Regions from separate parts of the Psychrobacillus sp. PGGUH221 genome, predicted to be linked through region 2. Evidence: riboswitches for the same ligand, from Rfam matches in the RefSeq annotation. Region 2 holds a riboswitch; the other holds the start of a gene.

Region 1 (15,401 bases), on a different contig from region 2:
TTGGCAAAGGTACCGGTAAGAGAAGTAATGGAAAAATTGAACATTCGGAACAAGGCGCAATTGAAAAGATGGATGCAATGGTATAGAAATGGAGAAATCCACCGTCTCTATCAACCAGTTGGTAAACAATATGCCTTCGGCAAAGGATCGAAATATGAAAGTGAGACTGCCAAGCTACAGGCTGAGAATCGGTATTTAAAACAACAAATCGAAGTCTTAAAAAAGTACGAGGAATTGGAAAGGAAGTGGTTCCAAAAGTAACAATCCAGTTAGTAGAAGAATTTAAGGAGTTTATGTCGGTCGGAGAGATCTGCCATCATCTAGGCGTAGGTCGCTCGTCATACTATCGTTGGAGAAAGAATGCGGATCAACTCACACATAAGGAGATTCGAGATCAGCAGATTGGTGAGTTGTGCAAACAGAATAAATTCCGATATGGTTATCGAAAGATCTCCGCTCTGTACCCAGGAGTCTGCAAGAAGACTGTGCAGCGTGTCATGCAAAAGTATGGTTGGCAATGTCAAGTGAAGGTGAAGAAACGCAAGCGTACCGGGCAACCCGCATACGTCGCACCGAATTTATTGGCACGTGATTTTACAACATCTAAACCCATGGAGAAGCTAGTCACAGATATTACGTACTTGCCTTATGGCCAATCAATGATGTATCTTTCTAGTATTCTCGATGTCTACAATGGCGAGATTGTGGCACAAACTATCGGTATCAAACAAGACACCGATTTTGTGTTGGACACGCTCTATCAACTGCCTGAGCTACCAGAAGGGTGTATTCTGCATAGTGACCAAGGTTCCGTTTATACATCCTATGCTTATCAAAAAGCAGTCAAGGAAAAAGGAATTACCATGAGCATGTCCCGCAAAGGCACGCCAGCTGATAATTCCCCTATCGAAACGTTTCATTCCACGCTAAAGTCTGAAACGTTCTATCTCGACGATATCTATCGCACAACGAACGCACGTGTGATACAGATTGTCGAAGAATTCATTACTTATTATAACAAGACCCGTATTCAAACGAAACTAAACAGCCAATCGCCGGTTCAATACCGTCAATTGGCTGCATAAAAGGGTGTTTTATTCCTGTCTCAGAAAGGATAGACAGTGCCGAACTCTCGGGGTACTTTGTCTACAGTATAAAACGCTTGGATTTGTTCCAAGCGTTTTTTGTGTTCATTTCGAGGAGACTACTAAAAATTTTATCGGTTCATCTGTTAGGTTATACCAATAATGCATTTTATTCGCATCGAACATAATTGACTGGTGCTCTTGTATCTCTTCTTTATGGTCATCTACTACCACAGTTAATGTTCCTTTAATAACAAAAATAAACTCATGTCCACCATGTGAAAATGCATTTCCTTCATTTTCTCCAGGCTGTAGTATAACTAAAATGGGAGAGTAGGCAGCTTCTCGTATACCATAGGATAAATCCTTGTAATAGAATTGTTCTCGTATTTCCTTTAAATCCTTTTCTTTATCGTTCTCAGGAAAAAATACAGTTGGGTTTACCTTTAAAGCATCTGCTATTTTTTTTAAAGATTCTAAAGTGACACTCGATTTACCACGTTCTACTTGTGAAAGGAAACTTATGGATACCCCCGTTTGTTCTGCTAACTCTTTTAAAGTTAGTTTACGTTCTTTTCTAAGATTTTTTAAAACCATACCTATATTAGAAGACATACATAATTCTCCTTTTAAATTATCACGTTATTTCTATCATCATACATTACTTTTGAAAGAACTCTCAATGTTAATAGATTAAAAACCTATTGACAGAAAATTTTCAACAATCTACAATAAAAAAAGGGATAATTAAAGTGACACTTCAATTTTTTGAAAGGGGGAAGTAATATGGATTCAAAACAAATGCGGAAGGTATGGATTGCAAGTTTAGTAGGTAGCTCAATAGAATGGTTTGATTATTTCTTATATGGGACAGTAGCAGCTTTAGTGTTCAATCAATTATTTTTTGTTACAGAAGACCCAACAGTTGGTTTACTATTAGCGTATGCATCATTTGCTTTGGCTTTTTTTATCCGACCATTTGGTGGGGTAATCTTTGCGCATATTGGTGATAGAATAGGACGTAAAAAGACATTAGTTATCACGTTAAGTTTAATGGGAGTAGCTACCTTTGGAATGGGATTACTACCAACATATCAAGCAATTGGAGTATGGGCTCCGATTCTTCTAATCACTCTTCGTTTAGTTCAAGGGTTAGGTATTGGGGGAGAATGGGGTGGAGCTCTTCTATTAGCAGTCGAGTATGCCCCGAAAGAAAAACGAGGATTATATGGCGCTATCCCTCAAATGGGTGTGACAATCGGGATGGTTCTAGGAACAATCGCTTTATCTCTAATGACATTATTACCTGAAGGATCGTTTATGACATGGGGTTGGCGTATTCCATTTATATTCAGTGCATTATTGGTTATCTTTGGTTTATGGATTCGTAAAGGTATTGAGGAAACTCCTTCTTTTAAAAAGGTTCAGGAATCAGGAGATATTCCAAAGCTTCCAATCGTTGATACCTTTAAGTATCATTGGCGTGAAGTATTAATTGCAATTGGAGCGAAAGTAGTAGAAACAGCTCCATTCTATATTTTTGGTACTTTTGTTGTTTCATATGCAACAACAAATTTAGGTTTCTCAAGAACTACTACTTTAAATGCTGTGATGATTGGTACGATCGTAACAACTATTCTTATTCCGATTATGGGTAGCTTATCAGATAGAATTGGACGTAAAAAAGTGTATATTACTGGAACGGTTGGTATGGCGTTATTTGCCTTCCCTTACTTCTGGATGTTACAGCAACAATCAGTGGTATTATTAGTAATTGCTACAGTTATTGCATTAGGAATTATTTGGGCACCTATTACTGCGGTTCTAGGGACTATGTTCTCAGAAATTTTTGATGCGAAAGTTCGTTACACTGGTATCACTCTTGGTTATCAAATAGGTGCAGCAGTAGCTGGAGGAACTGCTCCACTAGTTGCTACAAGCTTAATGCTTGAATTTAACAACTCCTATATTCCAGTAGCATGCTATATAATCTTTACAGCACTTGTATCTTTAGTTGCAATTTGGGCTGTTAAAGATCGAAGTCAACAACATTTAGATGATGTAAATAATGATGCTGGTTTAAAAAAGCCTACAAATAGTAGAAAAGCAAAAGAATTGAGTCAAGTATAAAGTTATTAGAATAACTCGTCTTTGCCATTACTAGGGAAGACGAGTTTTTATATAAATGGGGGTTGCAAAAATGTTAGTAGTAAATGAAGAACAGATTATGCGTACATATGGAATGACAGAGGCAATAAAAGATGTGAAAGACGTTTTAATAGCGAAAGAAACAGAGAAAATTGCAAATCCGCATCGAACAGTAATAGAATTTCCGCAACACGAAGCTTCTGCGTTATATATGCCAAGTGCTGATCTAGTAGGAGAAGTGTCTGCAGTTAAAGTCGTGACAATTTTTCCAAAAAATCCTCAAAAAAGTAAACCGACTACTCAAGGGGTAGTATTACTATCAGACGCACAAAATGGAGAGCATATAGCAATGCTGAATGCATCGTATTTAACGAGACTTCGTACTGGTGCTTTAAGTGGAATAGCAACAGATTATTTAGCGAGAAAAGATGCGAAAGTGGTTACGGTGATAGGAACAGGAGCAATGGCCTTTGAGCAAGTATTAGCTGTTCTTGCTGTTCGTAAAATTGACCGTATTTTACTAGTGAATCGCACTACTTCAAAAGCTGAAATGTTTGGTGAAAAACTAAAGTCATTTGGTGTAGAGGTACCTTATGAAGTATTTGAAGATGTGTCAGTTGCCGTTGGACAAGCAGATATAATATGCTGTGCAACTCGCTCTAATGAACCTGTTTTTAAAGGAGAAGATTTAAAAAAAGGAACTCATATAAATGGGGTGGGCTCTTATTTGCCACATATGTTGGAAGTAGACATCACCACAATTACTAGAGCGTCAAAAATTGTAGTAGATGACCTAGAGGGTGTTAAAGATGAAGCAGGAGAATTAATGCATGCAGAAAAAATTGGGAAATGGTCATTTGACGATGTGCATGGCGAACTAGGAAAGCTTGTAAACGGTCAAATAATTGGTCGTGAAAACGAGGAAGAAATTACATTTTTTAAATCGGTAGGAGCAGCTTATTTTGATTTGGCAGTAGCAAAAGGTGTATATAATAAAGCGAAAAAACAACAAATAGGAACAGAAATAGATGTGTAATAGTGAATACAGAATTACATCTGAGGCATCCAATAATGGAAGCCTCTTTTTGTATCTTATTAATTCCTACTAAACCACTATATTTAATTGACTAAAGAAGTCATTTCCATTATTATATCTATTAACATACTAGTGAAACAGAAAAAAATTAACTTATGAAAGGAAGTTAAATATGAAACAACAAACAGTATCAATCCTTTCAAATGAATTATGTCTCTCCGGAGTACTCCATCTTCCTTCAAACTCTAATGAACAGAAAGTTCCTCTCATTGTTATTTTACATGGATTTTTAGGTAGTAAAGTAGGAGAGCATCGAATGTTTGTGAAGGCTGCTCGTTTTTTTACTAAAAGAGGGTTTAGTGTATTCCGTTTCGATTTTAGTGGATGTGGTGAGAGCGACGGTGATTATTCTAATGTTATGGTTACAAAACAATTAAAGGAAGTACAGACTGTACTAAATTATTTATCATCGATTAAAGAAGTGGATGCCGAGAATATTACTCTGATTGGACATAGTCTAGGCGGTGCTGTAGCTTCCATTACGGCTGCTCAGGATAGACGCATTCGAAAACTTATTTTGTGGTCACCAGTAGGTAAACCTTACGAAGATATTACAAACATTATGGGTGCTGAGACAGTTGAATTAGCGAGAGTGAATGGAAAAGTAGATTATAATGGATTCTACGTCAGTCATTTATTTTTAGAGGACTTAAAAAATCATCACCCATTAGAAGCTATTTGCTCCTATAAAGATGAAGCTTTCATCATTCATGCAAAAGAGGATGAGGACGTTCCTACAGAACATACATATAGCTATTTTGATGCGCTGCGTCAAAGAGGATGTAAAAAAGAAGTGGATAAGCATTTTGTGGAGCAAGCTGATTATACCTTTTCCAGTTATGCATTGGAAGAAGAGTTATTTAATAAATCCTTTGAGTGGCTAGATAAGTTTTCGTATAATAGTGAGAAAATAGCGTTATAAAAAATGCACTTATTTTTTAAGTGTGTTCAGATGGAAGAAAAAAAGCAGTTGGCTGAAGCGTTCGATCGCCCGCGGAAAGCGAGCGATAAGCTTCGGAAAACCTGTTCAAATCTATATAAAAAAATTCGAGATAGTCTACGACCTGAACACACTTATTTGCTAAGTGTGTTTTTATTTGTTTGATACCTGTATTTAGTATTTAGTATTATAAAAATTTAAATGGCAATACTTTAATTGACAAGCATTTTATAACATGTTAATATTACTTTGAATTAGAGATACTTAAATTAAAGATAAATTCGGAGGGGAAATATATGAATCATTTAAAAGGCATGCATCACGTAACAGCAATTACAAGTAGTGCGGAAAAAAATTATGAATTTTTCACTTATGTATTAGGAATGCGTTTAGTAAAGAAAACGGTAAACCAAGATGATATCCAAACATATCACTTATTTTTTGCGGATGATGTTGGGGGAGCAGGTACAGATATGACCTTCTTTGACTTCCCAAATATTCCAAAAGGTACTCATGGCACAAATGAAATTTTTAAAACAGCTTTCCGAGTGCCAAGTGATGCTGCAATAGACTATTGGGTTAAGCGTTTTAATCGTTTGGATGTAAAGCATACGGGAATTGAAGATCAATTTGGAACAAAAGTGCTTTCTTTCGTAGATTTTGATGACCAACAATATCAATTAATCTCAGATGAAAATAATGAAGGAGTTGCAACAGGTACTCCATGGCAGAAAGGGCCAATTCCTTTAGAGTATGCTATTACTGGTCTAGGGCCAATTCATATTAGGATTGCTGAGTTCGATTATTTAAAAGAAGTGATGGAAAAGGTTTTGTTATTTAAAGAGATTGCACAAGAGGGCTCATTCCACTTATTCGAGGTCGGAGAAGGTGGTAATGGTGCACAAGTAATCGTTGAGAAAAACATTATTCTTCCGCCAGGTCGTCAAGGTTTTGGGACAGTTCACCATGCAGCATTCCGTGTGGAAGACCGTGCAGTATTGGAAGAGTGGATTCAACGTATGGCAAACTTCGGTTTTCAAACGTCTGGTTTTGTAGACCGCTTTTTCTTCCAATCTTTATACGCAAGAGTAGCGCCAGGCCTATTGTTCGAGTTCGCTACAGATGGTCCAGGATTCATGGGAGACGAGCCTTACGAAACACTTGGAGAAAAGTTATCATTGCCTCCATTTTTAGAACCAAAACGGGAAGAGATTGAAAGTATGGTACGCCATTTCGATACTGTAAGAAGTACAAAGGAATTTGAAAAAGAATATTAATATTATCGCGCCTACTTCTATTTACGAAGTAGGCTTTTTTATCATTTAATAAGTAATTAATACTAAATTCATAACATACTAAAGATTTAGAAAAAATGACGATATAATAAATAAGTAGTTAAAAATACATAGAGAAAATCCTTATTTTCAATTAGAGGGGTTAATAAGGAGACTACGATTTTTTGTTAGCTGTCTATTACTTAGGGGGGGAAAAGAATGAATATTCGTTCTAAGCTTTTTATTATTGCTATTAGTTTATTACTTATTCCGAGTTTAATAATTGGACTAAGTAGTTATTATTCAGCTAAAAACAACTTAGATGAACTGGGAGAAAAAACGCTTAAAAATAGTGTGGAGATGGCTCTTTTAGTTATCGAGTCATTAAATACATCGGTGGAAAATGGAGATTTGACATTAGAAGAGGCGCAGGAACAAGCAAAACAATATTTACTCGGAGATTTACAAAGTGATGGTACTCGAACAATAACATCTAAAGTAGATTTAGGTATGAATGGATATTTTGTCGTTTATGGAACAGATGGATTAGAAATCGCTCATCCTTCATTAGAAGGAGAAAATGTTTGGGATAAACAAGATGTAGACGGAAATTATTTTGTTCAGGAAATGATCGAAGTTGCACAATCTGGTGGTGGTTTCACTCAATATAAATGGGATTTACCAAATCAACCAGGAACGATAGCTCCTAAAATTACGTATAATGCGCTTGATCCTAATTGGGGATGGGTAATCAGTGCAGGGACTTATATGAAAGCGTTTAATGAAGGTACGAATAATATTATTTTCACTATCTTAATAACACTGGCAATTAGTGCATTGATTGGTATTGTTGTAATCTATTTATTTTCTAGACATCTTGGTATACCAATCCAAAGGATCGCTCAAAGTGTTACACAAATTGCCGAGCAAGACTTATCTACTGAAAGTATAAAGATAAAAAATAGAGATGAACTTGGTCATTTAGCTATTGGAATAAATACAATGGCAACCAATTTGAAAGAAGTGATTACGTCTGTTTCCAATTCGGCACAGCAAGTAGCTGCAACATCCGAACAGCTTACTGCTAGCAGTGAACAGACAAGTAGAGCTTCGGAGGAAATCACAGAATCTATTCAACAAATTTCTTCGGGTCAGGAAAGTCAATTAGTTGGAATAGAGGAAGCTAAAAACTCTGCTTCATATATCTCTACAAGTATTACAGAAATAGCGAAAAATATTAAGGAATTAAACGAACTATCCATCGCAACGTCTAAAGATTCATTAGCAGGTAATGAGGTTATAAGGCAAACAGTAGAACAAATGATGCAAATTAATAATCAAAGTTCGGTAACGACCGAATCTATGGTGCTTTTAGAAAATAAATCACAAGAAATCGGCGAGATTATTAATGTAATTACTGGTATTGCAGAGCAAACAAATTTACTAGCTTTAAATGCAGCTATAGAAGCGGCTAGAGCAGGAGAACATGGTAAGGGGTTTGCAGTTGTAGCGGATGAAGTAAGAAAACTAGCGGAAGAATCCGGGAACGCAGCTAAAAATATATCTTCTTTAATCGGTGAAATTCAGTTAAATACGAAGCATACTGTCCAAACTGCTAACGAAGGAAAAGTAGTGATAGAAAGTGGGATGAGCTATGTTTCGAACGCTGGAAAAACATTTGAAAAAATAGCAGAGGATGTAAATCTCATTAATAATAAGCTTTCTATTATTTCCGAGGAAATTCAAGAAATAAATAGCAACACGGAAGTTCTTGTAAACGAAGTGAATAAAACGAAAGAAGTAACAGAACAGTCTACTAGTTATACACAAAATGTAGCTGCTGCAGCGGAAGAACAATACGCTTCTATGGTTGAAATGACTGCCGCTTCTAGGTCTTTGGCAGAAATGTCTGAGCAGCTTCAAGATATTGTTTCTGAATTCAAACTGGCAAAATAAAATATGGAAGGTAGTAGCTTGCGAGCTGCTACCTTTTTCAGTTCAATTATTTTGTATTTTTGAAAATGTACGCTATCTTTTAATTAGCATTTTTTAATGCTAGAAAGAAGTGAGATAAATTGAGCGAAAAAAAATCATTAGATCAGATTAAATTCTCTGTATTGGATTTAGCGCCAATTACACAAGGTGGCAATCCAGGCGAAGCATTTCAACATACAAAAAACTTAGCACAACATGCAGAAAAATGGGGGTATAATCGATTTTGGTTAGCGGAGCATCATAGTATGCCTGGCATCGCAAGTTCAGCTACTTCGGTTGTCATTGGATATGTAGCGGCGGCGACAGAAAGAATCCGAGTAGGTTCTGGTGGAATCATGCTTCCTAACCATGCCCCCCTTGTTATAGCAGAACAGTTTGGCACACTCGAGGCAATGTATCCAGGGAGAATTGATTTAGGATTAGGTCGAGCTCCTGGTACAGATCAAGTGACAATGATGGCATTACGTAGAGATCCTAGAAATAATGGGCAAGATTTTCCTCAGCAACTAGAAGAACTGCAAGGATATTTGGATGTTGATTCTAGATTCAATAAAGTGAGAGCGATACCAGGGGAGGGGCAAGACATTCCGATTTGGTTGCTTGGTTCTAGCGGTTTTAGTGCTACTTTAGCTGCCCAATTAGGTTTGCCATTTTCATTTGCAAGTCATTTTTCACCGCAAAATACGTTGCCTGCTTTAGAGCGGTATCGCAACTATTTTGAGCCATCCTCTATATTAGATAAACCATATGCGATGGTAGGGCTAAATGTTATAGCAGCTAATACTACAGAAGAGGCAAAAATACTTTCTACATCTCATCAATTACAGTTTTTAAGTCTTATTCGAAATACGCCAAGTCAATTACAACCTCCAGTAGAAACGTTGGAAGGGATTTGGACAACTTTTGAGAAAGAAAGTATTTTGAGTCAGTTGAAATCTACAATTATCGGAAATCCAGACGAAGTAAAAGAAAAACTTCAAGCATTTCTAGATGAAACGGATGCCGACGAAATGATTATCAATACAACGATATATGATCCAAAAGCTCGCCTGCGTTCATATGAGATAGTTGCCGAGGTAACGGGTATGAAATCTTTATAATGTATATACCAGATTCTAATGTTGAATCTGGTTTTTTATTTTTAAGAGAGGCTTTAATCCAACTTTTTAGGGTATATATAGTAACAGTTAAATATAGTGTATGAAGGAGGAAAGATGGTTGATTCGATTTGAGAAGGTGTCCAAAGTATTTGAAGACGGTACGGAGGCTTTACATAATGTTTCCTTAACAATAGAAGAAGGGAAATTAACTGTAATTATAGGACCAAGTGGCTGTGGGAAAACAACTTTAATGAAAATGATTAATCGTTTAGTAGTGCCGTCTTCAGGAGAAATATTTATAGATGGTAAAGCAGTTTCTTCGCTTGATGAGGTAAAGCTCAGAAGAACTATTGGTTATGTAATTCAACGTATTGGTTTGTTTCCACATATGACGATTGAAAAAAATGCATCACTTGTTCCAAATTTAATAGGGTGGACAAAAGAGAAAACTACCGAACGAATTCATGCACTTATGAAAATGGTAGGGCTTGATCCGGAACAGTTTTTAGGTAAGTATCCTTTAGAGCTAAGTGGAGGACAACAGCAGCGTATTGGAGTCGTAAGGGCTTTAGCTGGAAACCCGGAAATTGTTTTAATGGATGAACCTTTTAGTGCTCTAGATCCAATTAGTCGAGAGCAATTACAAATAGAAACAAAGTATCTGCAAGAGAAGATTCAGAAGACAATTGTTTTTGTCACGCATGATATGGATGAGGCTTTAAAGATTGCAGATACGATCATTGTAATGAGGAAAGGACAGATAGAGCAAATAGCCTCCCCAACCGAGTTAATAGAAAAACCGATTAATAATTTTGTAAAAGATTTCATAGGAATTGAGCGAATAAATAAAACAAAGTCCCTTTCATTGCGAGAAATACAAGAGTTTACGACGTTCTTTGAAGAAGATAAGGAAACACCTTATTTAGAGGTAGATGCCACTTTATTGTTAGAGGAAGCAATTGCTTTACTAGATAATGATGCAGTGAAGAGCTTGTTAGTTAAAAAGGGAAATGAACCGCTAGGATATGTAAATCAATCCGTCCTTCTTCGTGCAATTATTGCAAAGGAAGAGGTGGTTTAGATGCGAAGCTTTATAGAAACTATTCAAAGTAGATCAGACTTAATCCAAGAAGCTTTTATTCAGCATATTTACTTATCTTTTATTGCACTTGCTATTGGCATTGCGATTGCCCTGCCATTAGGCATTTTCGTTGCAAGGTATCGCAAGTTTGCCGAACCGATAATTGGAATTACTGCTGTGTTTCAAACGATTCCTAGTTTAGCTTTATTTGGATTTTTAGTTCCTCTTATTGGAATTGGGGCTAAAACAGCATTAATTGCTTTAATAATTTACGCACTTTTACCGATTTTACGTAATACATATACAGGCGTTACAAGTATTGATGGCTCGATATTAGAAGCAGGTAAAGGGATGGGAATGACTAAAAACCAGCTCCTATGGCAAATTGAATTTCCTATGGCCTTACCGTTTATTATGGCGGGTATTCGAACAGCAACTGTTTTAACTGTCGGAATAGCGACTTTAGCAACATTTGTAGGAGCAGGTGGCTTGGGAGATGTCATATATCGGGGATTGCAGTCATATAATAATTCTCTTGTGCTAGCTGGTGCCTTACCTGTTGCTTTATTGGCTATTTTGTTTGACTTTGCTTTGAAATGGATTGAGAGAAAAGCTACACCAAAAGGTATGAAAACAGGAGGATGAACGGGAATGAAAAGATCATTATTAACGATTGGGATTGCAGCATCATTATTATTAGGGGCTTGCTCCAGCTCCAACTCGGAGGAAACACTCGTAATAAGTGGAAAGCCTTGGACGGAACAATTTATTCTGCCTCAAATATTAGGACAGTATATTGAATCGAAGACGGACTATAATGTTGAGTATAAAGAAGGTCTTGGTGAGGTAGCAATTATGACTCCTGCCTTAGAAAAGGGCGATATTGATTTGTATGTGGAGTATACAGGTACAGGATTGAAGGATGTGCTTAAGGAAGAGTCGGAAGTCGGAGAAAGCTCTGAAAGTGTTTTAGAGCGAGTGAAAAAAGGATATGAAGAAAAGTTTCAAGCAACTTGGTTAAGTCCACTTGGTTTTGAGAATACGTACACACTCGCGTATGCCAAGGATAAAGATTATGATGCAAAAACGTATTCGGATCTTGTGGAAGTTTCAAGAACTGGAAATATGGTATTTGGTGCACCTCATGCATTTTATGAACGAGAGGGAGACGGCTATGATGACTTTATTAATTCGTACCCATTTACTTTCACAAGAACCGAAAGTTTAGACCCAAACGTCATGTATGAGGCAGTGAAAAATGGAGACGTGGATATTATTCCTGCATTTACAACAGATGGTCGAATTGAACGCTTTGAGTTACAAACAACTAAAGATGACCTAGGCTTTTTCCCTAAGTACGATGCAGCGCCGGTTGTTCGTTTGGAAGCATTAGAGAAGTTTCCAGAGCTTGAAAAAGTGCTAAATGATTTGGCAGGGAAAATATCTGAAGAAGATATGCTAAAAATGAATGCACGGGTGGATATCGATGGAGATAAGGCGGAAGATGTCGCACATGATTTCTTAGTAGAGAAGGGGTTAATTGATAAGTAATAATTATCTCAATTTATTTACTAAAAATTGGTTAAGAGCAACAAAATTGAGTATGAGAGCAACTATTCATTAGATGAAAGCAACCAATTGTGATATTAGAGCAACCAATCATTATATAAGGGCAACCAAATCATATCAGTGAACAAACCCCAAAAGGAAAGAGGGTGACTTCAAAAAGTCGTTTTTAACGACCTATTTTGAGTCACCCTCTAAATATTTCCTACAAAAGTGATTTAAAGTTCAAGCGTTTATTTAAAGCAGCTATTACTGGAATACCAACTGCTAATACGACAAATTCACCAGCTGCAACAGTAAGCCATGTATAAAAGAAAGGTAATCCCAATGCTAGGTTTAATTCAATTGCAATGATAAACATTGTGACAGTAAAGAGTAATGTATTGAATATCATGCGAGGAATATGACCCTTAATATACTTGGATGCAAAAATAGTGATGGACAAAGTGATAATCGAATGTGCTACCCCAAAAGTTAAATCATATAAACCGAGTGGGGAAAACAGATTTGTTACAAATACACCGAGTACAATACCAAAAATATATTTTTTATTGAACACGACAAGGTGGTTAAACATCTCAGCTATTCGAAATTGTATTGCACCAAATGCAAATGGTGCCACCAGTAAAGATACCGCTACATATAAAGCAGCAATAATACCGCTTGTAGCAAGTGTTTTAGTTTTCATTATTCATTTCTCCTTAGTTTTTTAAAGTGGGAGGTTCACGAACCACGTTTGATAAATCACAATTGCTAATTCTATGACAGGGTTTGACATATGTCAAGGATTATAGAAATTCTATGTTAAAATAGGAAACAGTATTAAAAAAGGAAGGTTTATATGAAACATTTTTTTACATTACTAAGTGCATGCATGATTTTTCTCATTTTCGGCTGCACGACAGAGATGCAATCAGAAAAAACTGATACAAAAGTGGAAACGTCTGCCACCCAAATAAATCCTGGGAATGAATTGAGAGTTCATTTTATTGACGTGGGACAAGGGGACTCCATTTTTATACAATCACCGGATGGAAAAACTATGTTAATAGATGGTGGCAAGAGAGACTCAGGTAAAGAAGTGGTGGATTACTTACGCGCTCAGGGAGTGAAGAAGTTAGATTATGTCGTCGCAACTCATCCGGATGCCGATCATATAGGTGGTCTTCTTGCTGTGTTAAATTCCATCTCAATTAATCATTTTATAGATTCAGGGAAAATACATACATCACAGACATATGAAAATATGCTTCAGCTTATAGTTGATAAGAAAATCCCGTTTGTCGTGCCAGATAAAGGGGATAAGATTTCATTAGATTCTAATATGGATATTACTGTTTTTAATGTAGGAGAGGAATCGGATGATAATAATGAAGCTTCTATCGTGTTAAAAGTGCAATATGGAGAAGTATCATTTCTCTTAACTGGTGATGCGGATATTAAGGTAGAAAAAAGCATGATGAAACAATACAACCTGCAGTCTACTTTTTTGAAAGCAGGACATCATGGCTCCGACACTAGCACCTCAGAAGATTTTATTCGAGCAGTTAAACCAGAGGTCACTATCTTAAGTTATGGAAAAGATAATTCCTACGGTCATCCAAAGCAAGAAGTAGTGAACCATATTAAAAAAGTGAAATCCCAAGCATATGCAACAGCGGAAGTTGGAAATATTGTAGTAACGACAAACGGAGTTGATTATTCTGTTTCGACCCAAGACAGTCCAGACAAAGTGGAAGCGAAAAAAACGGTATCCACCCCATCCATCGTGATTTTGAGTAAGGACTTACAAGGGGAAATAGTGGGTATAAAAAATACTGGGGATGAAGCCGTAAATTTAGAGGGCTGGCAACTTATCTCCACGGAAGGTAATCAAGTATTTACGTTTCCAAACATGGATTTAGAAGCTGGCAAAACTATCTATATTACAAGTGGTCCTAGTGCCAAGGAAGGTCATGGATACCTTCAATGGACAAAGAGACAGGTTTGGAGAAACGACGGAGATGCAGCTAGCTTGATAAATGAGAAGGGAGAGGTTATTAGTGAGGTCAAATAAGTATACATTAGATCGTTTTGATGGTGAGTATGCAGTATTTTTAAAGCATCCAAATGAAACAGAAAGCGTTCTCGTAGCTCGTGATCAGATAAAGGTGCCTTTAGAGGAAGGTGATATTGTCTCCATAACAGTTTTGGGTGATACGTATAAAATTGAATCTCATGAAAAGGAAACAATGGGCCAAAGAGACAAAATTCAAAGCTTATTAGAACAATTAAAAAACGGTAATAAATAATAATAATGAAGTTTTCATAATTATTAAAACAAACGTGATTAACATGAATCTGCAAACATTCATGTTAATCGCGTTTTTCGTGTTATTCGTGTTTGTTTTGGTGCCTGGCACCAGTAATACTGTTGTAATAATTGGTTAGAGGGATGTGTCATATAGGAAGTTTTGGACGATATGCTGTTTGGGTTCGTAAGTTTTTAGTGTATAGCCTTCTTTTTGAAGCCACTCGATAATTTGGGGTAGGGCTTTTGTTGTTTGGCTTCTGTCGTGTAGTAGGATGATGATGTCTTTATCACCTGATTTAAAGGCTTTTTCTACTCCCACTTTTACGTTTTTCACGATTTGGTCTGCTTGTTTGTCCGTGTATTTCCAGTCCTGTGAATCTACGTCCCAATCCCATAGTTTGTAGTCATTTTTAATTAATTCATTTTTCATGGCTGTCGTTATATGGGGCTTGCTGCCGTATGGGGTTCGAACGAGTTTTGAATCCAACCCGGTCATTTCTTTTATTAGCTTGGTTCCTTCGTTCATTTCGTTAATAAAAGAATTTGCGGACTTGTAAACCATGCTTTTATCATGTGTCATGCTATGTGTTCCGATATAATGGCCTTCTTTTACGACTGATTTAATAATAGGGGAGTTCTTTTTCATATTGTTTCCTAAAAAGAAGAAAGTACCTGGCACTTTATATTTTTTTAAAGTGGCATTGTTTACTGCTGTGAATTTATTTGGTCCATCATCAAATGTTAAGTAAATAGTTGCTTTTCCTGGTTTTGCTTGTGTTTGTTTAGATTTCAGCTGTTGTTTTAAATAAATTTCATATTCTGG
Region 2 (15,401 bases):
AACAGAAAAAGATGAGTCTTATTGATGAAGTTATACATTCAGGGCAGGATGTACTGGGTAGTATGAGTGATGAGGATATTCGGGAGATATTGATGATCGAGTGATAGTAAGAAACTAGAAAAATTTCATGATTATAACCATAAAATGAGAAAAAGAAGCATTTACATTAATGTGAATAGCTTCTTTTATTATTGGAAAAATTTGCATTTATTTGATTCGAGAACTAAGATATTATTAAAATACTGGAAATGTATGGTGGTCAAATAGAGAATATTTTTTGGACAATAGAACTTTTATTTTCTATTTATATAAGGAGTGATTGTTTTGAAAGAAGGAATATATGATCAATTAATTAATAAAAATATTAACTCAGAATTAAAGAAAATTACTTCTGATTTATATGCAGTAGAAACGGAAAAGTTAGATGTAGAAGAAGCAAAAACATATCTTGCTTCATATATTTCAGAAGTAACAAAGAAGGCACTTTCATTTATTAGAGAAGAAGCAAATGTGGAAGACGATGAGGCACTTTTACTTCAAATTCGTACATGTAATGAAATTATCCAAATGCTTAGTGTTAAACTTCAAGATCAAGAGATTGCTTCGTTAAAACTTGAAGAACAGGGAGAAGTGCTTACTTCTGTCTATAAAAAGCTTAATACTGTTCGAGCTCTTCGCATTGAAAAGCCTATTAGACCTATTACTTCGATTTCACAAAGTTCTCTTTTTACGGGTTCCCATTATGAGCCTAATATGTTAGAAGAGTTAAAAAAAGAAATTGCATCAGCAGATGAAATCGAGTGGCTAGTTTCTTTTATTAAATGGTCAGGTCTTCGAATTATATTAAATGAACTTCGTGAATTTACAGAAGAACGAGGTGGCAAACTTCGTATCATCACAACCTCATATATGGAAGCAACTGATTATAAAGCACTTGAAGAATTGAGTAAATTACCAAACACAGAAATAAGAGTGTCTTTAGATAAAAAGCGAACCCGACTCCATGCTAAAGCATATTTATTTAAGCGAAATACGGGATTTAGTACTGCTTATATTGGTTCTTCAAATTTATCTAACCCAGCTTTAACTTCTGGTTTAGAATGGAACCTAAAAGTGACTGAAAAAGATTCTTTCGATATTCTTCGGAAATTTAAAGCTACTTTTGAAAGTTATTGGAATGATGAGGAATTTAAATCGCTCTTAGCTGAAGAACGTGAGAATTGGGGGATGTTACTTCATTCATTAACTAAGGAAGCTGTAGCTGAAGAAAATGAATCTTATTTCTTCGACATTCAACCATACCATTATCAAAGAGAGATTTTAGATGAGCTAGAAGTTGAGCGAGTCGCACATGGTCATATGAAAAATCTTGTAGTGGCTGCAACAGGGGTAGGGAAAACTGTTATCTCCGCCTTTGATTTTAAGAGGTTTTTACGTAATAAACCAAACTCAAAATTATTATTTATTGCTCATCGAGAAGAAATTTTACGTCAAAGTATGATGACGTTTCGAACAATTTTGAAAGATACTAACTTTGGTGAGATGTTTGTCGGAAAATATGAACCTAAATCATTTGATCAATTGTTTATGAGTATTCAAAGTTGGAATAGCAAAAAAATGATAGAGAATACAACGAGCGATTTTTATGATTTTATTATTGTGGATGAATTTCATCATGCTACTGCTCCTTCTTATCGTGCTTTATTAGAGTTCTATAACCCAACTATATTACTCGGCTTAACAGCTACACCTGAACGAATGGACAATGAGAACGTGTTGGGCTATTTTGACGATCGTATTGCCTCTGAAATGAGATTGACGGAGGCAATAGATAGAAAACTACTGAGCCCATTCCATTATTTCTGCGTAACGGACAATGTGGATCTAACAGGTATTAAATGGTCTAGAAAAGGCTATGACATTGGAGAGTTAACAAACGTCTATACAGCAAATCATCTACGTAGTAATCTCGTTATTCAAAGTATAAAAAGATATGTTACTTCTCTTAATGATGTAAAAGGATTAGGTTTCTGCGTATCGGTTGAGCATGCACTTTATATGGCATCTTATTTTAATCAAAAAAATATTTCTTCGATTGCACTACATGGGAAGTCATCCCCAGAAGATAGACAAACTGCTCAAAGAAAATTAGTAAATGGAGAAGTGAAGTTTATTTTCGTTGTAGATTTATACAATGAAGGAATCGATATTCCTGAAGTTAATACTGTTTTATTCCTTAGACCAACAGAAAGCTTAACAGTCTTTTTACAACAACTCGGACGTGGGTTACGTCTTGCAGATGGAAAAGAGTGTTTAACCGTATTAGATTTTATTGGACAATCTCATAAAGATTACCCATTCGAAGAAAAATTTCGCGCTCTTGTCGGAAGATCTAAACATTCAATTCAACATTTCGTAGAGAATGGTTTTTTCCACTTACCTAAAGGCTCTGTTATTCAGATGGAGAAACAGGCAAAGGAATATATATTGAGAAATATTAAAGCAGCGAAGATTAATAAGCAAAATATCATAGCTAAAATGAAACACTTTGAAGCAGACTCTGGACAGCCACTAACGTTACACAACTTTTTACATTTTCATCATTTAGCATTAGCAGATGTATACGGTACAAGTCGGAATCGCACATTTGAGAGAATGAAAGTGGAAGCAGGGCTAATGGAAGATTTCACTGCGGAGTATGAAGATCTTGTCACGAAAAGAATACAAACATTGTTTTATCTAGATTCCTTAGAATTATTGGAATTTTACCGTGATTACTTAGAAAGTGGAATGATAGAAACAGAAGAGCGACAACGAATGGTCGCAATGCTTTATTATTCATTCTTTAGTGGACCACCGAAGAATTTTGGATTTGGGACTATGCACGAAGGAATACAGGCGATTATTGCGAGTGATCAACTCAAGAATGAAATTCAACATGTCTTAGAAGTGTGTTTTGAAAACTTACGATTACTTGAGAAAAAATCACCATTTAATTATGTTTCACCCCTTAGAGTGCATGCACACTATACAACGGATCAAGTTCTTGCTGCATTCGGTTATTTTAACGAGGAACGAAATCCGGCATTTCGCGAGGGTGTGAAATATTTTGCAGAGGAGAAAACTGATATCTTTTTTATTACATTAAACAAGTCTGATAAGGATTTTTCGCCTTCTACTCTTTATGAGGACTATGCTATCAATGATCAATTATTCCATTGGCAATCGCAAAGTAGAACTTCTGTTACAAGTCCAACTGCAACTCGCTATATTGGCCATCGAGATATTGGTAATAAAATTGCTCTTTTTGTTCGAGAGTATAAAGTGGAGTCAGGCTATACTTCACCATTCATCTTCTTGGGAACAGCAGATTATGTAAGTCATTCAGGAAGTAATCCAGTAAGTTTTATTTGGAAGCTTCATGAACCAATGCCAGCGTATCTAGTATCACGTGCCAATAAGAATGTTTTATAGGCTAAGTATGAAAATCTTTAACTAAATCTCTATCATAGAAAAGTTTAGAAATCAACTAGTAAAGAGAATACAAATTTAATATCGACCCTTCCATACCAAATGGAGGGGTTATTTGTGCATGCAAGTTAATTATCGTTCATTGTAAGCTCTGTTTTTGTAAACTTAGAGCCTTCATTTTAATTTCATTAGTAATTGCCTTATGAGAGGAATTAATAACTTCTTGAAGAGCTTCCTTTTCCCAACCATTTTGAAAAATTTGAGTTGCAGCTGAGATTCGAGCAAGTTGACCTGATACTTTGGTAGCTTTAGGATTAGTTTTAAGTAACTTATTTGCTAACCGCATTTTTTCATCGGTATTTATATTTTTATTATTTTGAACCAAGTTTTGATAATCTTCATAATACTCAACAAAGTTGGTTTTTCCAATTGTTCTAAGTAGTCTATCTAAGTTACTCATATTCTGCCTCCTTAACATGATAAGATTGGTCTATTATTTAGATTAAACATTTTTTTCTACTCAAGAATTACTTCAAATTTTATATAGATAACTTTAATAGTATAATTTTTCTTATAGTAAATCAATTGCGCATTCGATATCCTCTAAATCTTTTTTCGAGGCATTTTGTATTCGATTTTGGAATCTAGATTCTATAGTTACAAAGGCTTCTTTCATCATTTTTTCCCCATTATTGGAAAGACGAATATATTGTTTTCTTCGGTCCTCGGTATCAATAATCTTTTCTATTAAATTTTTTTCACTTAATTTTCTAAGTTCACGGCTTGTGTTTGGCATAGACATATACTGACAATCGCTAATCTCACTAGGAGTTACAGGCTGACTAACAGCTATATATTCAAGAATATTGTATTGAACAGGAGTAATCGAATCTGATTTGGAGTCTTTTGATAATTCATGTGTCACACGATGCACGGAAGTGGTAAATGACATGAGTTTATAAAAAAGAGAATTTATGTCCATAACTCTCACCTCTTACTGACAAGATATCAAAAATGTTGTCATAAAACAATTATCATTTGATAACTAAAAAGAAAGTGGTATTATTTACTTATCAAATGATAAGTAAAAGGGGTGCGTTATGAGAACGCTAGTTGTTTACACATATCCTAATCATGAAAGTTTGAATTATGCTTTTTTACAAAAAGTTGTCAAAGGAATTAATGAAAATCCTCTTATACAGGAATTGCAGGTATTGGATTTATATGAAGAAGGCTTTAATCCACTCCTAGTGTTTAATAAGCAAAAACGAAGACGTGATATGCATACTGATTCTCGCCTAGAACAATATAGAAATCAATTAACGTGGGCTGATAAAATAGTTTTTATCTATCCTATATGGTGGGGAAGACCTCCAGCAATGCTTTTAGGATACATTGATCAATTATTTGCCTCAAATTTTTGCTTATAAGGATAAGAAAGGACTTTTCCCAGATGGACTTTTAAAAGGAAAGTCTGTTGTTTGTGTTTCCACTATGATGGGACCTACACATTATCCATTCCTCTGGTTGAATAATGCACACAAAATTCTGATGAAGAGAGCCTTATTTAATTATGGGAATCAAGAAAGTGAAGTTTTTTGAGTTTGGAAATATGGATAGTCCAAAGAGGAACCAAACAAAAAGTTAGAAAAAATTTATTAGTATTTCAAAAGAATAGATCATTAACCGGTTTACTTTGTAGATTCGTAATTATATGGGTTACACAAATCAAAAGATGTTGTTTAAATGAATATAGCCCTGCAATCGATTTATTTCGACTGTAGGGCTACTTTTTTTTGAATGTTATTTAAGAAACCATTAAACCCCAAATCTCTGTCTATATCCACACTTCCTGCACATTTCTTCAACAGCTTCTCTTCTCGTAAATCCATCATAGAGGGCATTTGCTCGATCACTTTCGATAATTTCTGAGAAGGGAGTTTTATTGATATTGCCTAGATTGATGACACCTTCTCCGTCCAGGCAGCAAGGGACAACGGTTCCATCAACAAGAATGGCTGCTTGACTGCGGAGAGCATGGCAGAATCCTTTTCCATCATCTTCTGGTGCTTGTAAGCTAGGCCATTGAAATTCATGGTCTTGGTTTAGATAAACGTTCTGAGAAATTTTAATACCTTTTCCTGGCTGTACTTTTTCTTCGATTTTGTAATCTAGGTTGTACTCATTTTCTAAGATTTCTAATGTTTCTCGGTTTCTTCGTTGTGCCAAATCCGAAGTTGCTTCTTTTTGTAAATTCCATAATCGATAGGAAATGATTGTATTATGCTCCTTGGCATCACGCACGAATTCCAGAATATCTCCTAAGTATTTTTCTCGATTTTCTGATCCTTCATGGCCATCAAAGCTATGTAGGGAGAAGTTGATTTGGCGTAATGCAGGTTTGCCTAGTAGTTTTTCACGATTCTTTTTAATAAGCGTCCCGTTTGTCGTAATGTTTACTTTAAATCCTTTTGCATGTGCAGCATCGAGCAATTGGTCGATTCTCGCATGCAGTAGGGGTTCCCCTTTGACATGAAGATAAATATATTTCGTATGGTCTTTAATCTGATCTAGTATGTTGTTAAATGCATCAAGTTTAATAATATTTGCCTTTCGACTTGTTGGAGGACAGAAGCTACAAGCCAGATTACATACGCTTGTAATTTCAATATACATTTTCTTAAATGTTTTCAATGTTTGTTCACCATTCCAGTTCTAATATATTCACATAACTACATTCATTCTAACAGAAAATATATATTCCTTAAGTAGTTTTTGAAAGCACGTAGGGAATCTATAAAACACAAGATATTAAGAATTATAAATTTAACAGAGAATGGATATTTCCCTCTTTATCTAGTATAATTTATTCAGTAAATATAGAGTATATTTAGATGCTTTTTAATAGGTATAAGGATTTATATGGGGGTAAAATCGTGTATTGTTCAAAGTGTGGTGTAAAAAATGAAGAGGGTGCAAAATTTTGTACCGGTTGTGGAACTAGTCTAACTCCACAAAAGAATGGGTCAAAAGGTTTTCTAATTTTAGGGATTATACTTTGTTTTATTATATTAGGTGGGGTTGGGTATGGTTTTAAAGAGCTACTCTTTTCAAAGAATGAAGCTCAAACTGTTTTAGATGAAGTCAAATCGACTGTAGAAGAAACTCGCTCAACACTTACAGAAAAAGCAAAAGTAGTAGCGGAAGGTAAAGTACCTAAAGTTGAAGCGAAAGACAAGACGCAAGTCATACAAGAAACGATGCCGAAAGTATTTACAATCCTGACCCAGGAAGGTCAAGGTTCCGGATTCCTGTATGGGCAAGGCGGATACATTGTCACAAATGCACATGTGGTAGCGGGATATACAGACGTTATTGTTCGAAACTCGGTTGGGAAAGAATCAAATGCGAAAGTAATCGGCATATCAGATCGTTCAGACGTTGCTCTTCTTCTTTCGGAAGATTATGTACAAGTAAAACCGCTCCTTACGGAAAATGAGGACTCGATTATTGGTACAGAGGTAATTGCTCTTGGAAGCCCTCAAGGTTTTGAAAACTCTGCATCTATCGGCTACTTGACTGGCATTAATCGAGATATGGAACTAGGGTTTATTTATGAACATTTATACCAGATTGATGCACAGATTGATCAAGGTAGTAGTGGTGGTCCATTAATTGATGCGAAGACTGGAAAAGTGATCGGTATCAATTCACTTATTTATACGGAAAATAATTTATTTGGTTTTTCAATTCCTATGAATAGTGTAACGAATTTAGTAGATAACTGGATTGCAAATCCTATGAGCGCCAAGCAAGTTGCTTCTCTATTTGATGTTTACGAAGATTATACATATAGTGATGAAGGTTCTGCAGAAGATAATACTGTTGAAGAAGATTACACAGAAGAAAACTGGAACAATTATTCATTTGAAGAAGAATCACTATCTAATTTTATTATTACGTATAGAGAGTATTATGAGATGGCGTTGGACGCTGAGGATTTTTATTGGATTCAAGACTTGATCCAGCCTGGCAGCACTGCTTACACAGATCTAGAGGAGTATATAAAAGAAATCGCTGGGCAAGGCATGACTTTTGACTTTACATCAAATATTGTCACTGGAGTGGAAATTTTCGAAGACTATGCACTAGTTTCAACAAACGAAGAATTTGATTTTATAAACGCTGCAGGTGAATACAAGTATTATAATCGTGATAAAGTATACACGGTGATAATCGATAGTGAAGGTTATTATCAGATCACGGATATTGAAATATTTGACTAAAGCAGTTAGAAAGATGTATTTCCAATCCATTCTATTGTTTTTACGTGTAAGTAACCTGAAAATAGCGAAAGAGTAGCCGAAATTGCATCTTCGGCTACTTTCTCAATTCATAGAAAGTGATTTATTCTTTCATTCCCCTAATCTAAAACATCAAGTACGATAAGGTTGTAGGAGAGCGACGGACAAACATCAGCCACAGGATTACCGAAAAGAAAAGAGCCGATGGAAGTAACAAAGTCACTTCCATCGGCTTTCGTTCTCTCGGCAAAGGTGTAGTAAATGTGTAGTCCAAAGCAACCCGGAAACCAAAACGGACTTAGGGTCCCCAAACTCCGTGGATAACCATCTCCATTAAATCTCTTCTAAAACACCTTTAACTAATTCAACAAATTTAACTTTTACCTTACCTGCGACCTCAATTACCTCATCGTGGTTTAATGGCTGATCTAATATCCCACATGCCATATTCGTTAGGCAAGAAATGCCGAGTACCTTCATACCTCCGTGTGTTGCTACAATAGCTTCAGGTACAGTAGACATACCAGCAGCATCGGCCCCTAATGTGCGGAACATACGGATTTCTGCAGGAGTTTCATAAGTAGGACCGCTCCACCAAGCATAAACTCCTTCTTGTAACGTAATGTCTAACTTGTTCGCTACATTAGTTGCAATAGTACGTAGCTCCATGTTATAAACTTTCGATAAATCAGGGAAACGAGTTCCCAATTCATCATTATTTGGTCCGATTAATGGATTTGTTCCAACTAAATTAAGGTGGTCGGTAATTAACATCAAATCTCCAGGGTTAAAGTTTGTATTAACAGCACCGCAAGCGTTTGTAATAATGATATTCTCTATACCTAACGCCTTCATTACACGTACTGGGAATGTTACTTCATCCAAAGTGTAGCCTTCATAATAATGAAAACGACCTTTCATTGCTGCTACTATTTTTCCGTTTAGTTCTCCAATAACAAGTTCGTTCGCATGCCCAATTGCTTCCGATTTTGCGAAGTGTGGAATCGTACTATAAGGGATTACGACTGAGTTTTTAATCTCATCGGCTAGCGTCCCTAAACCAGAGCCGAGTATCAATCCGATTACAGGCCGATTGTCCGTCTTACTTATAATAAAATCTCTAGCTTCTAAAATATCTTGAATGTTGTGCATAATAATTCCTCCTTGAAACGATACGCTAAGTATACACCTGCTATAAAAATTAAAGCATGTTGTCGATAAAAGTCTAATGGACTTAAGGAGCGTTGTAAAGAAAGCTTAACAAATATACCGATTCCAAACAGATTATGTTCAATTATTTAATAATGTGGAAAAAATATGTAGGAAATTAAATTCGCAATTGCCGCAACAAGAGTTTAGTAGAAAAGAAAATAAGTAGAAACTTCTACCTGATAGAAGTAGAAATCTCTACTTTTCTATGTTTCCAAGTTTCAATCTTAATATAAAATCTCTCCTAAGCGATAATCGTTTGTAATAACAAAGTCAATAACTCATCTAAAGTTTCTGGTAATTGTTCTGGTAAACCTATTGGACTCTTCATTTCTATTCCTCCTTTGAATCTTGTAATCTATTAACAATATAGTCAGTCTAATCGGAATTTATACATACATTTAGAAGATAATTTTAAATAAATTGATAATCTCTTAAAAAAGAGATAATTGGTTGAAACTCAAATCTTATACCTACATGTCTTCTATAGATTCTCATCTTGTAATCTTTAAATATCTATTTGACGATTACGAAAGCATTCTATATTATAGATAGGTACCCGAACTTGATCGGGAGAGGTTCATAGCTGATACCCTCTATAAAAAACTATGGATACATGACTTTTCGCCATGTCCATATTTGGGCATGGCTTTTTTGTTTTTTTATCCTATATGTTTGCAATAGAATGTTAGAGATCCTCTATAAAAAGTTGTATTAGGAGGTTTTTATTATGTCTGGCAGAAGCCAAGAAGAAGGTTTAAAAGATTTAACATTGTTAGGTAATCAAGGCACACAATATTCATTCCAATATGCACCGGAAGTATTGGAATCCGTTGATAGTTTACATTCCAATCGTGATTATTTTGTAAAATTTAATTGCCCAGAGTTCACTAGTTTATGCCCTATTACAAATCAGCCGGATTTTGCGACAATGTATATTTCATACGTACCGGATAAAAAGATTGTGGAAAGTAAGTCACTAAAATTATATTTATTTAGTTTTAGAAACCATGGTGATTTTCATGAAGATTGCGTCAACATCATTATGAACGATTTAATTAAATTACTTGATCCTAGGTATATTGAAGTTTGGGGAAAATTCACACCTCGTGGGGGAATCTCGATTGATCCATGGTGCAACTATGGGAAACCGGGTACCAAATACGAAGAGATGGCAAATTATCGTTTGATGAACCATGATTTGTACCCAGAAAAAATAGATAATCGATAAACGAGGAATTGTATAGTCCTCCATATGAAGGAAGAGGTTTTTAGCTACCCTCTTTAAAAAACTAAGAAGAAAACAGCATTCTTTTTAGGGTGCTGTTTTTTCGTTAAAAGGGAGTTTTACAGAAGATGATGCATGAAAAAGCAATCATTGTGTTTAGTGGAGGTCAGGACAGTACCACTTGTCTGTTCTGGGCAAAAGAACGTTTTAAAGACATTGAAGCAGTGACTTTTGATTATGGACAGAGGCATAGTTTGGAAATAGAATGTGCAAAGGAGATAGCAAAGGATCTTGGTATCAAGCACCACATTCTTGATATGTCGCTCTTAAATCAGCTTGCTCCAAATGCTTTGACTCGAGATGACATTAAGGTAGAAGACGGAGATAAAGGGGAGCTGCCATCCACTTTTGTGCCCGGTCGAAATCTACTCTTCCTTTCATTTGCCGGAGTATTAGCAAGCCAAGTAGGAGCGAAGCATATCGTGACTGGGGTTTGTGAAACAGATTTTAGCGGATATCCTGATTGCCGAGATATTTTTATTAAATCCTTGAACGTATCGTTGAATTTATCGATGGATGCATCTTTTGTAATTGATACACCTTTGATGTGGTTGAACAAGGCACAGACATGGGAGCTTGCGGATCAGCTGGGGGCACTTGAGTTTGTTAGGGAAAGAACGCTAACATGCTATAACGGTATAAAAGCAGATGGCTGTGGTGAATGCCCGGCGTGTAAGCTGCGAAAAAAAGGGCTTGATGAGTATTTAAGCTTAAAAAAGGAGTCCTAAGGCATGTCTAATTTTAGAATTGTCGATAGGCTCCAAAAAATAAATGAAGATATCCAAATGAGCCAATTAAAGTATCATTCAAAGCGTGTTCTCGTAAGTAAAGAATTTACCTTCGATGCTGCCCATCATTTACATAACTATGAGGGGAAATGTAAAAATCTACATGGCCATACATATCGAGCTGTTTTAGGGGTAAGTGGATACACGGATGATCGCGGCTTGATGATTGATTTTGGCGATATAAAAGAAATATGGAAGCAAAAAATAGAGATTGATTTGGATCATCGTTATTTGAATGAGACTCTTCCTTCGATGAATACGACAGCAGAGAACATCGTTGTTTGGATTTACGAAAAGCTGGCTGAAGCACTGTTTGATGTAGAGCGATACAATGGTGCGCGTGTAGAATTTATCAGATTGTATGAAACTCCGACAAGCTATGCTGAAGTGAGACGGGAGTGGATGGAAGTTGAGTAAGGTACCTGTTATGGAGATTTTTGGACCAACTATTCAAGGTGAAGGAATGGTAGTGGGACAGAAGTCCATGTTTGTACGGACTGCCGGATGTGACTATTCCTGTTCCTGGTGTGATTCATCTTTTACGTGGGATGGAAGCGGCAAACATCTTATTGTCCAAATGACAGCAGATGAGATTTGGTCAGAATTGAAACGTCTTGGGAGTAGTGGTTTTTCATTTGTCACGATTTCGGGAGGAAACCCAGCACTCCTTCGTAACTTGGATGCACTCATTGCTCTATTAAAAGAAAACGACATAAAAATTGGAGTAGAGACACAGGGAAGCAGATGGCAGGAATGGTTATACGAAATCGATGAACTGACGATTTCACCAAAACCGCCAAGCTCTGGAATGACTACGGACTTTTCGGTGCTCTCGGATATCATTGGAAAACTTAAAATTCGAAATAGCGAGCAGCATATATCGCTTAAAATAGTCGTTTTCAATCAAGAGGATTATGAATATGCCAAGCAAGTTCACCGTCGATACCCGACGATTCCTTTTTACCTACAAGTAGGAAATGACGATATCACAACGACTGATAACCCTCGACTAATCAGCCATTTATTAGAGAAGTACCAAGCTCTGATTGATAGGGTGATAGCAGATGCGGAATTAAAAGACGTCAAAGTTCTGCCACAGTTACATGCTCTTGTATGGGGAAATAAAAGAGGGGTATAGTGGGCGGCAAAAAAACTGTATTAAAATTAACTTGAGGAGTAACATCATGAGAATATTATTCTATTTATTATCTATTGTCACAGCTAACGTGGTAACGGCAGCTTTTGCACCATTACAATTTGGGATGTTTATCGTTCCTATGGGAACTCTATTAATTGGAGCAACCTTCATTTTCCGAGATCTTGTGCAAAATAAATATGGTAGAGCAAAGACGTATTTATTTATTTTTATAGCTTTAGCATTATCCGCAATAGTTTCATTCATACTTGGTGATACACTATTGATTGTGGTAGCATCGGCACTTTCATTTGTTGTCGCTGAAACAGCTGATACAGAGATTTACTCTCGGTTGAAACTACCAATGGCTTGGCGTGTGTTCTATAGCGGAATCGTTGGTGGGTTTCTAGATTCTGTCATTTTCGTTATTATTGGCCTGAGTCCACTAGGGGCTAATATACTTCCTTGGGAAGCCGTACCAGCCGCTATTTTGGGCCAAATTATCGTGAAGACTATTATTCAAATGTTAGGTGCACTAATTTTGAATCAAGTTTATGTAAGCAAGGAAAAAAGTATCCCTTCAAAATAATTATTTTAAATAAAGTCCTCCATTAGAAGGGAGTATACAATAGTTGATTTTCGTTTCATACCGGCGGAAAGCGTCCGCCTTGAACGGAAATCAACGGGGCACATACTTGCTAAGAGATAACTTGGAGAGTGTGTGCCCTCCCATTAGAAGGACTATTTTATAACTATAAAAAATAACCCATCCTTGATTAATTCTCGGATGGGTTATTATATGTATTTTTTATTCACTATTTTCAAAGATAATAATATTGGAGCGGGTGAAGAGAATCGAACTCTCATCATCAGCTTGGAAGGCTGAGGTTTTACCACTAAACTACACCCGCGTAATTATGGTGGCTCAGGACGGAATCGAACCGCCGACACAAGGATTTTCAGTCCTTTGCTCTACCGACTGAGCTACTGAGCCTCTTCGATTTGCACTAAGCTACGTATCTCTTCGTCAGCTTCATTCGTTCAGTCAGTTACGTACTTTAGTACGCGCCTTTCTTCACTCAATTGCTTCCTCGAGCTACTTGCTTATTCCAAATCTCTAATCGATTTACGCTAAGCTGCGCAACTCTTTGTCAGCTTCACTCACTCATTCAGTCACATACTTTAGTACGCTCCTTCTTTCGTTCGATTGCTTCCTCGATTTGCTTGCTTATCCTAAATCTCTATTAAGTTTGTACTAAGCTTCAATTTAATATGTACAAAGCTACAGATATCTCTGTTTGCTTCTATGAATCTTATAATAAATTAAATGGCGGTCCCGACCGGGATCGAACCGGCGATCTCCTGCGTGACAGGCAGGCATGTTAACCGCTACACCACGGGACCATTTGGTTGCGGGGACAGGATTTGAACCTGTGACCTTCGGGTTATGAGCCCGACGAGCTACCGAACTGCTCCACCCCGCGATAATAATATACTTGCTATCCTTACTAATACTACGCCTGAAGAAAGTAGGACACCTGCTTCGACTTCGTCTGCATCGGTGTTAATCGACATCTTCGTGTGACGATTTGCTCCACCCCGCGACAATAGTATGCTTACTTATTAAAGTATACCACAAATACTAATAATAAGTTAAAAATGGAGGAGGAAGAGGGATTCGAACCCCCGCGCGGTTTGACCCGCCTGTCGGTTTTCAAGACCGATCCCTTCAGCCAGACTTGGGTATTCCTCCGTATTAATGTCGGTAAGTATTACTATCAATTATTAGCGACATATTATATTATAATTTATTTTTCCTAATAAAAGCAATGTTTTTTTAAAATAAATACAAAAGAGAAAACTAATTGCTTTATTCCATATACATTTGGCATCCATTCGATGCGCCAAACAATAAAAGAGAATCGAAACGAATATGGCGTATCGCTGGTTTTTAGGATTTGGTTTTCATACTGAAATACCGCAATTTACCTCTTAGAAGATTTAGAAACTCAACACTTTTTAAATTAGCCAACACTAGTCGATTGGAGTGGAAGGCGCGAAGACTCTTACGGGAACAGCGCGAGCCGAAGCACCCGGACTGAGCGTAGCGAAATTAATTTTTGCGACGAGCTTGCGCAGGAGCAAGGGAGAAGGCTGAGGCCGTGCCCGTGGAAAGCGTAGCGCCTGAAACGGAAATCGACGATTTCTTACTATGTATTGTAAATAAAAAAACTATAGACAGTTTCAAATTTCTTTGAGTTTGTCTACAGTCTGAGGCAACTCTATAAAGAGATGCCCTTAAGTTTATTCGTTAATAATTTCTTCATATCCAACCATTTTATCCAAGTGGCTGGCAATCATAGCAATAATCGTGCTGCCCTCTTCTTTTTTAAATGTAAAGTTACTTTCGTCTTCAAAGAACTCAGAGTCTTCAGTCCAGATTCGGTTAACTCTTCGCAAAACACCATCACCGTTAGCGCTGTCTATACCAAATTGATAAGTAACTTCAATCTTATCCTCAATTTGGAAAGCAGTAACTTCTGGAGTTTCCCATTCAACGTCAATTTCTTCAAGAGTAATTTCACCATCAAGCACTTCGTATTCCTCTTCCAAATCAAAATCCTCATCGTCATCGTCATAGTCATCATCGTCTATAAATTCATGAAAGCTTTCATGAACGGCTTCAATTATATCCGTAATGTCATCTAAAATAATTCTTGTTGGTTGTTGGATTGTTGTATCAAAACTTTCTTCGTAAAATTCTTCATTATGAGGGTCGAAAAGCAGAGTATAGAAATATTCTCTTTCATCCTTATCTGTTTCGACAAAAAATTCAATTCGTGGATGTTTGGAAGCCTGATTTACACTCATATGTCCATTTTTGTCATATTCCTCACAAATGGATTCCAATTGTTCCTGAAGCTCACTAGTTACTCTGTTAAACCATTCCATCGACATGTCGTCTTCGCCTCTTTTTCTAGTATTTTTCCTCTTCTATCTTCTCCCAAATTGTTAATTTAATTCATTTTATTTATAACCAATTTTTTGTATTAATTATGTTACTGAATAGTTTTAGTAGGATTGGGGACGATAATTTTTGTATGACCTTATTAAAAAGAAGGAGGAACTAAAATGAGTAAAAACATTCCAAAGCCAGATGATCGTTCAGATAATGTAGAAAAGCTTCAAGATATGGTGAAAAATAC

Evidence for each region. A riboswitch is a leader RNA that binds a small molecule or an ion and turns the genes downstream of it on or off. The one in region 2 is predicted to bind preQ1.
Region 1: it holds a riboswitch for preQ1, as region 2 does, so the genes downstream of both, PGC35_RS14735 (QueT transporter family protein) here and queF (preQ(1) synthase) in region 2, are expected to answer to the same signal.

Annotation. Positions count from the first base shown of each region.
Region 1 is NZ_JAQMHQ010000008.1:169,992-185,392, forward strand. Features, by position in the region: one part of gene PGC35_RS14680 (IS3 family transposase) at 1-232, shown strand, start outside; one part of gene PGC35_RS14680 (IS3 family transposase) at 232-1,085, shown strand; gene PGC35_RS14685 (helix-turn-helix domain-containing protein) at 1,191-1,700, opposite strand; gene PGC35_RS14690 (MFS transporter) at 1,872-3,215, shown strand; gene PGC35_RS14695 (ornithine cyclodeaminase family protein) at 3,286-4,269, shown strand; gene PGC35_RS14700 (alpha/beta hydrolase) at 4,442-5,251, shown strand; gene PGC35_RS14705 (ring-cleaving dioxygenase) at 5,566-6,546, shown strand; gene PGC35_RS14710 (methyl-accepting chemotaxis protein) at 6,763-8,499, shown strand; gene PGC35_RS14715 (LLM class flavin-dependent oxidoreductase) at 8,619-9,638, shown strand; gene PGC35_RS14720 (ABC transporter ATP-binding protein) at 9,757-10,719, shown strand; gene PGC35_RS14725 (ABC transporter permease) at 10,720-11,364, shown strand; gene PGC35_RS14730 (glycine betaine ABC transporter substrate-binding protein) at 11,371-12,270, shown strand; gene PGC35_RS14735 (QueT transporter family protein) at 12,491-12,973, opposite strand; PreQ1 riboswitch class I at 12,981-13,025, opposite strand; gene PGC35_RS14740 (MBL fold metallo-hydrolase) at 13,127-14,341, shown strand; gene PGC35_RS14745 (DUF3006 domain-containing protein) at 14,328-14,576, shown strand; gene PGC35_RS14750 (polysaccharide deacetylase family protein) at 14,712-15,401, opposite strand, start outside.
Region 2 is NZ_JAQMHQ010000002.1:175,901-191,301, reverse strand. Features, by position in the region: gene PGC35_RS04910 (DEAD/DEAH box helicase) at 1-104, shown strand, start outside; gene PGC35_RS04905 (DEAD/DEAH box helicase) at 325-3,474, shown strand; gene PGC35_RS04900 (hypothetical protein) at 3,611-3,931, opposite strand; gene PGC35_RS04895 (MarR family winged helix-turn-helix transcriptional regulator) at 4,043-4,453, opposite strand; partial or broken gene PGC35_RS04890 (NAD(P)H-dependent oxidoreductase) at 4,572-5,133, shown strand; gene PGC35_RS04885 (radical SAM/SPASM domain-containing protein) at 5,290-6,165, opposite strand; gene PGC35_RS04880 (trypsin-like peptidase domain-containing protein) at 6,408-7,757, shown strand; gene PGC35_RS04875 (purine-nucleoside phosphorylase) at 8,109-8,927, opposite strand; PreQ1 riboswitch class I at 9,554-9,600, shown strand; gene queF (preQ(1) synthase) at 9,715-10,215, shown strand; PreQ1 riboswitch class I at 10,243-10,286, shown strand; gene queC (7-cyano-7-deazaguanine synthase QueC) at 10,341-11,000, shown strand; gene queD (6-carboxytetrahydropterin synthase QueD) at 11,004-11,477, shown strand; gene queE (7-carboxy-7-deazaguanine synthase QueE) at 11,470-12,198, shown strand; gene PGC35_RS04850 (VUT family protein) at 12,245-12,784, shown strand; tRNA gene PGC35_RS04845 (tRNA-Gly) at 13,033-13,106, opposite strand; tRNA gene PGC35_RS04840 (tRNA-Phe) at 13,114-13,189, opposite strand; tRNA gene PGC35_RS04835 (tRNA-Asp) at 13,524-13,599, opposite strand; tRNA gene PGC35_RS04830 (tRNA-Met) at 13,603-13,679, opposite strand; tRNA gene PGC35_RS04825 (tRNA-Ser) at 13,856-13,948, opposite strand; partial or broken gene PGC35_RS04820 (transposase) at 14,065-14,188, shown strand; gene PGC35_RS04815 (hypothetical protein) at 14,500-15,153, opposite strand; gene tlp (small acid-soluble spore protein Tlp) at 15,328-15,401, shown strand, end outside.